Regions from separate parts of the Pseudoflavonifractor sp. HCP28S3_F10 genome, predicted to be linked through region 3. Evidence: riboswitches for the same ligand, from Rfam matches in the RefSeq annotation. Region 3 holds a riboswitch; each other region holds the start of a gene.
What was found. Region 3 has a riboswitch for lysine ahead of asd (aspartate-semialdehyde dehydrogenase). Riboswitches for the same ligand answer to the same signal wherever they lie in the genome.
Positions count from the first base shown of each region.

Region 1: another riboswitch for lysine. It lies ahead of ACTNBZ_RS03525 (transporter substrate-binding domain-containing protein); the one in region 3 lies ahead of asd (aspartate-semialdehyde dehydrogenase).
Region 2: another riboswitch for lysine. It lies ahead of ACTNBZ_RS04290 (ABC transporter substrate-binding protein); the one in region 3 lies ahead of asd (aspartate-semialdehyde dehydrogenase).

Region 1 is NZ_JBQHUB010000004.1:116,912-119,171, forward strand. It holds gene rbr (rubrerythrin) at 1-276, shown strand, start outside; lysine riboswitch at 528-701, shown strand; gene ACTNBZ_RS03525 (transporter substrate-binding domain-containing protein) at 831-1,736, shown strand; gene ACTNBZ_RS03530 (amino acid ABC transporter permease) at 1,855-2,260, shown strand, end outside.
Region 2 is NZ_JBQHUB010000006.1:4,523-6,782, forward strand. It holds gene ACTNBZ_RS04285 (alanine dehydrogenase) at 1-840, opposite strand, end outside; lysine riboswitch at 1,114-1,278, shown strand; gene ACTNBZ_RS04290 (ABC transporter substrate-binding protein) at 1,372-2,260, shown strand, end outside.
Region 3 is NZ_JBQHUB010000008.1:3,358-5,617, reverse strand. It holds gene dapA (4-hydroxy-tetrahydrodipicolinate synthase) at 1-318, opposite strand, end outside; gene asd (aspartate-semialdehyde dehydrogenase) at 324-1,412, opposite strand; lysine riboswitch at 1,609-1,790, opposite strand; gene ACTNBZ_RS05260 (SpoIID/LytB domain-containing protein) at 1,883-2,260, shown strand, end outside.

The DNA.
Region 1 (2,260 bases), on a different contig from region 3:
GCCAAGGAGGAGGGCTTTCCCCAGGCGTCCCACATTTTCTCCGAGATCGCCCGCATCGAGAAGATCCACGGCGACCGCTTCGGGGAATTTGCAGGATTGCTGGAGAGCGAGCGTCTTTTTGTCTCCGACGTGGAGATCAAATGGATGTGCCTCAAATGCGGCCATATCGTGGAGAGCTCGGTGGCCCCGGCCATGTGCCCCGTGTGCAGACATCCCCAGGGCTATTTTATCCGCTTTGAGCTCTCGCCCTTTGCGCCCGGGCAGATGAAAAAATGACGAAAAGCTCCGGTGTCCGTTTTGGATGGACACCGGAGCTTTTTGTCGGAATCCGCCAAAGCGTACAGGGGCAAATCCGGGCATTTAATCCATAACGCCGGGAAATTCAAAACAAATGACAGAAAAAAGTGCCGATCAAAATGCCCAAAAGACGGAATCGAACACCGGACGCGGACAAACAGGCTTGACAGCCCTGTGTTTGCGTGTTAGAATACGCCCAAGAACCCATTGTCGCGGGGGACGGTCCCCGCTGCAATGATAGAGGCGCGGAATTGCATCAGTATCCGGCAGCTCGGGCAGCGCACCCGCCGGAGAAAGGGCCTTCCGCCGAAGGGCCGTACCCCTGCCTGGGGGGCGGTTGCCTGGGCCGTTGGGAGAAGATCTCACGGACTGCCACATGATCTGTGTGGAGCGCTATCATTGACCACAAGGGCATCCGACACCGGTTAGAAGATGCAGTTGTCGCCATGAACGCTTCCACCAGGGAGGTTCGTGGCTTTTTTGTTGCTCACAGAAAAGCTGACATCACAGAACTGAAACTGGAGGAAACAACAATGAAGAAGAACATCCTTGCCCTCGCCCTGGCCCTGACCATGGGCCTGTCCCTGACCGCCTGCGGCGGCGGTACCGCCGCCCAGCCCTCCGCCCCTGCTCAGAGCGCCGCCCCCGCCGGAGACAGCTACACCGGCGTGGAGGACGGCGTGTTCACTGTCGGTATGGAGTGCGCCTACGCCCCCTATAACTGGACCCAGATGGACGACTCCAATGGCGCCGTGCCCATCTCCAACATGCCCGGCTCCTACGCCAACGGCTACGACGTGATGATCGCCAAGAAGATCGCCGAGGCCAACAACTGGGAGCTGGAGATCGTCTCCAGCGCGTGGGACTCTCTGTGCCCCGCCGTCCAGTCCAAGACCATGGACGCCAATATCGCCGGCCAGTCCATGACCGCTGAGCGCATGAAGGAAGTGGACATGGCGGGCCCCTACTACTACGCCACCATCGTCTGCGTCACCACCAAGGACAGCCAGTATGCCTCCGCCGCCTCCATCGCCGACCTTGCCGGCGGCAAGTGCACCGCCCAGTCCGGCACCATCTGGTATGATTCCTGCCTGCCCCAGATCGAGGGCGCCGAGCTCCAGGCCCCCGCTGACAACGCCCCCGCCATGATCATGGCCCTGCAGACCGGCACCGTGGACTTCATCTGCACCGACATGCCCACCGCCATGGGCGCCGCCGCCAAGGACGACAATCTGGTCATCCTCAACTTCTCCGGTACCGACGGCGACTTCCAGTTCGCCAGCGAGGAGGAGCGGGCCGAGAACGTGAACATCGGCATTTCCGTCCTCAAGGGCAACACCGCCCTGAAGGAGGCCATTGACTCTGTTCTGTCCACCATGACCGAGGACGACTTCAACGCCCTGATGGACGAGGCCATCTCCATCCAGCCCGAGGTGTAAAAGAAGCGCACAGCCGCCGCGAACAGGCGGAGCGTGACAACATGGAACAACAAGACTTCCTCCGGCCCCGGAATGGGGCCGGAGGTCGCCGTATCTTTACTGAAAGGAGCGTGCCAGTGTGGATAAGCTGGTCAAGCTGGGTCAGGACGTGGTCCTGCTGTGGAGCAAATACTGGCCCATGTATCTCGGCGGCATTCGGAACACGCTGATCCTGGCCCTGGTGGCCACCGTCATCGGCTGTATCATCGGCCTCATCTGCGGTATCCTGAACACGATCCCCTACACCAAAAATGATCCCCTGCCCAAGCGCTTCCTGCTCAAGCTCATCCGGGTGGTGGTCCGGGTCTATGTGGAGGTGTTCCGCGGCACGCCCATGGTGCTCCAGGCGGTGTTCATCTACTACGGCCTGCCCTACTTCTCCGACAACGCCCTGAAGTTCACCGGCCTCACCGGTACCTGGGTGGCCGCCATCATCGTGGTGTCCATCAACACCGGCGCCTACATGGCCGAGTCGGTCCGGGGCG
Region 2 (2,260 bases), on a different contig from region 3:
GGGATCGTCAAAATGAGTCTCATGGCTGGACTCGATGGCGCCGGGATCGTCGTTGGAGATGTCCACCAGCACGGAGCCGGGCTCCATGAGCTTGAGCATCTCCTTGTCAATGAGGAAGTCCTTGCGCTCCTTGGGCCACTTGACGCAGTTGAGGACCATGTCGGTCTGGGGCAGCACGGAGGCGATGGTCTCACGGTTGCAGAACATGGTGTCGATGGTGCCCTTGTACTGGTTCATCAGAGTACGCAGGATGCCAACGTTGATGTCCATGACGGTGCACTTGGCCCCCAGTGCGTGGAGGACCTGAAGGGCCGCCTGGCCCACGGTGCCCGCGCCCAGGATGAGCACGTTCATGCCGGGCGCGCCGGCAAAGCCGCCCACGTATTTGCCCTTGCCGCCGTTGACGGTCATCATGGACTCCAGGCCCAGCAGCGCGCCCGCCTTGCCGGCGGCCTCGCAGTTGGGGGAGCCGTAGCGGTGGGCGTCCTCCGCGGTGAAGGCGATGCAGCCGCTCTTCAGCAGGGCGTCCACCTCCTCCGGGTGGGCGGCGGGATGGATGCAGCCCAGCAGGATCTGGTCCTTGCGGATCAGGCCGAATTCAGGGGTCTGGAACTCCTTGACCTTGGCGAGCATGTCGCAGCCGGCGTACATCTCCTCCATGCTCTCCACGATCCGGGCCCCGGCGGCGGCGTAATCCTCATCGGAGAAGCCGGACAGCTTTCCGCAGTCATGCTGGGCCCACACCTCGTACCCGGCGGCCACGATGCTGCGGACCTCCATGGGAGTGCAGATGACCCGGCACTCCCCTTCCTTGATATCCTTCAGAATGCCAAAAACCATAGTTTTGCACCCGTTCCTTTCACGGCGCGCCCTGTGCGCCCTTTTTTGCAGATAAAGGATAGCACTTGTCCGCAGGAAATGCAACGGCTCTTTGCGGTTCCTGCACTTTTTTGTAATTCCCGGCACATTTCATTTCCTTTTCTCTTATTCCCTTTATAAAAATGGGAAAAATTCAAATTACAGAGCGGTATATATTGACACATGACTGCATATTTGATAAAATTTTTACAAATGTTTTATTGTTTCAGCGTGCAAAAGTATCTGGAGCAATGATGCAATGGTAGAGGCGCGGAACGGATCAGTAGCCGGACGCAGGGGCGGGCGCCCCCCGGCGAAAGGACGCTCCGCCGAAGGGCCGTCCACCGCCCGGGGGACGGTTGCCTGGGCTGCGGGAGAATATCCCCCAGACTGCCACATTCGTGGAGCGTTATCATTGACTGTTTTTATGGGCCGCCGCCTGTATTCTGCCATGGATGTTCCGCCGGTGTGGGATTATCCGTGGCTTTTATTTTACGTAAGGAGGAACCAACCATGCAAAAGACCCCCATTCGCGTACTCAGCGCCCTGATGGCGGCCGCCATGCTCATGGGCGTTCTCAGCGCCTGCGACGGCGGCGGCAACCAGCCCCAGCCCAGCAGCGGCGCCGCTGCTCCCGCCGCCTCCGCTTCCGGCGGCTTTGTGGAGGGCACCGGCGATGACCGGCTCGGTCAGGACAGCACCGCCGAGGAGGCCAAGTACGGCGGCACCATGAAGCTCAACTTCAACGGCGCCACCAACTCCCTGGACCCCGCCCAGTTCAACACCAACCAGAACTACACCCCCGGCTATCATATCTACGAGTCCCCGGTCCAGGTGGCCGACGACGGCTCGGTCTGGGCCAGTGTCTGCACCTATGAGCTCAGTGAGGACAACCTGCAGCTCACCCTCACCGTGCGGCCCGACGTGAAGTTCCACAACGGCGACACGGTGGACGTAAACGACGTGGTGGCCTCCATCGAGCGCTTCCTGGTCTACTCCACCAGCGGACAGGCCAACTTCGGCGACTACATCGCTTCCACCGACGTGAAGGATGACATGACCGTGGTCTACACCCTGAAGGACGTGGCCCCCATGGCCCTGCTCACCATCGGCGAACTCAAGGGCGGCTGCAAGGTCATGCCCGCCGAGATTGCCCAGGCCCACATGGACTCCTACATCACCGACGACGCGGAGATCGTGGGCACCGGCCCCTACATGCTGGAGACCTGGAACCGCGAGGTGGACCTGACCCTGAAGCGGTTTGAGGATTATGTGCCCTACGAGTCCGGCGGCACCGGCCCCGCCGCCGCCAAGAAGGCCTACTTCGACAAGATCTACTGCAGCGTGGCCAGCGACCAGACCGCCCGCACCAACGGCATGATCGGCGGCAACTTCGACTACT
Region 3 (2,260 bases):
ATGGAGCAGGGCGTCGGCTCCCGAATCCTGGGCGTGCTGGGACAGGTAGACGGCGGCGGAGGTATCATTGCTGCCCGCGCCGGCGATGACCTTGACCCGATGATCCACCTTCTTGACACAGAACTCCACGGCGGCGATGTGCTCCCGGATGGACATGGTGGCGCTCTCGCCGGTGGTGCCGCAGACGCAGATGGCGTCGATGCCCCGGGCGATCTGCTCGTCGATGAGCTTGCCGAAGGCGTCATAGTTGATGGCGCCGCTCTGGTCGAAGGGAGTGACGATAGCGGTGCAGGCGCCGGTGAAGATAGGCTCTCTCATACTGATTACCTCCTGGTAATGTAACCCTCGGCGCAGAGCAGCTCGGCCAGCAGGACCGCGCCGCCGGCAGCGCCCCGGAGGGTGTTGTGGGACAGGCAGACGAACTTGTAGTCATACTGCGTATCGGGACGGAGGCGGCCCAGGCACACGGCCATGCCGTTCTCGGTCATGCGGTCCAGTCTGGTCTGGGGGCGGGAGGGGTCCTCGAAATAGTGGAGGAACTGCTTCGGGGCGGAGGGGAGCTCCAGCTCCTGGGCGCGGCCGCGGAAGCTGGCCCAGGCCTCCTTCATCTCCTCCATGGAGGGCTTCTTGTCGAAGCTGGCGAACACGGCGGCCATGTGGCCGTTGGAAGCGGCCACCCGGAAGCACTGGGCGGTGATGGAGGGAGTCTCGGCGTTGACGATGACGCCGTTCTCCACATGGCCCCACAGCTTCAGGGGCTCCCGCTCGCTCTTCTCCTCCTCGCCGCCGATGTAGGGGATCACGTTGTCCACCATCTCGGGCCAGGTCTCAAAGGTCTTGCCGGCGCCGGAGATGGCCTGATAGGTACACACCAGGGCTTTGCTCAGGCCGAATCTGTCCTTCAGGGGGTGCAGGGCGGGCACATAGCTCTGCAGGGAGCAGTTGGACTTGACGGCGATGAAGCCCCGCTGGGTGCCCAGGCGCTTGCGCTGGGCGGGGATGACCTCGATATGCTCGGGGTTGATCTCGGGCACCACCATGGGCACGTCGGCCGTCCAGCGATGGGCGGAGTTATTGGAGACCACAGGGCACTCGTGTTTGGCGTACTCCTCCTCCAGGGCCTGGATCTCCTCCTTCTTCATATCAACGGCGGAAAAGACGAAATCCACCATGGAGGCGATCTTCTCCACGTCGGCCTCGGCGTTGAGGACCACCATCTTCTTCGCCTCTTCCGGCATGGGAGTGTCCATGGCCCAGCGGCTGCCGATGGCCTCCTCATAGGTCTTGCCCGCGGAGCGGGGGCTTGCAGCGATGGCAGTGAGCTGGAACCAGGGGTGGTTCTCCATCAGAGTGACGAAACGCTGGCCCACCATGCCGGTGCCGCCGATCACGCCTACTTTGTACTTTTCCATTTCAATGACCTCCCGTGTTTCTATCCTGATTCTATGCGTTTTTTCCAGGAAATGAGCTTGTCCGGCCTGAAAAATACAGATTTTATCAATCGGCTCAGGGACAATCGATAAAAAAAGAAATCAGCGGGTTTACACACCGGCTGATTTTGTACTATAATGTCAGAGACGCACGAATACGCTCCGACACCATATTCCAAATACAGACAGCGCTCCACCGGTCCCGCCGGTGACAGCCGCGGGGCTGTTCACCCACGCGTCCAGAGGACCGTCCTCCGGGGGAGGGCCCTCTTCGGCGGCGTCCCCTTTCACAGCAGGTCACAAGGCCCTCGGAGCCCTCGCCGCTTGCTACTGATGGAAACCGCAACCTCTATCCTGTAATCGCTAAAAATAGTATCACAAGTATAGTTCAGTGTCAATATACTTTTCTAAGTTAAATTGTAAAACAGGGGCAAAAAATGAAAAAGAAATGGATGAAACTTGCAGCAGCCTGCCTTGCGGCTGCGCTGCTCCTTCCGGGGACCGTCCCCGTTCAGGCGGCGCCGGCCGGGGAACCGGTCCTGCGGGTGGGACTGGCCTACGGCAGCTCGGCACTGGCTGCCGCCAATCTGGAAAACAGCGTGGGCTCCGGCTACCGGCTGGGGTATTTTGACGGGGACCTGTCCTTTGTGGAACTGGCACAGACCGGGACTGCCAGAATCTCCATGCTCAAGACCCAGAACATCTACCTCTCCGGCGGGAGCTACAGCGCCGTCCAGAGTGCAGGAGCCCAGGTCGTCGGCTGCTACCACATCCGGCTGGGCATATATGCCGACCTGACCTCCGCCCAGGCGGCGGCCGGGGCGGTGAGC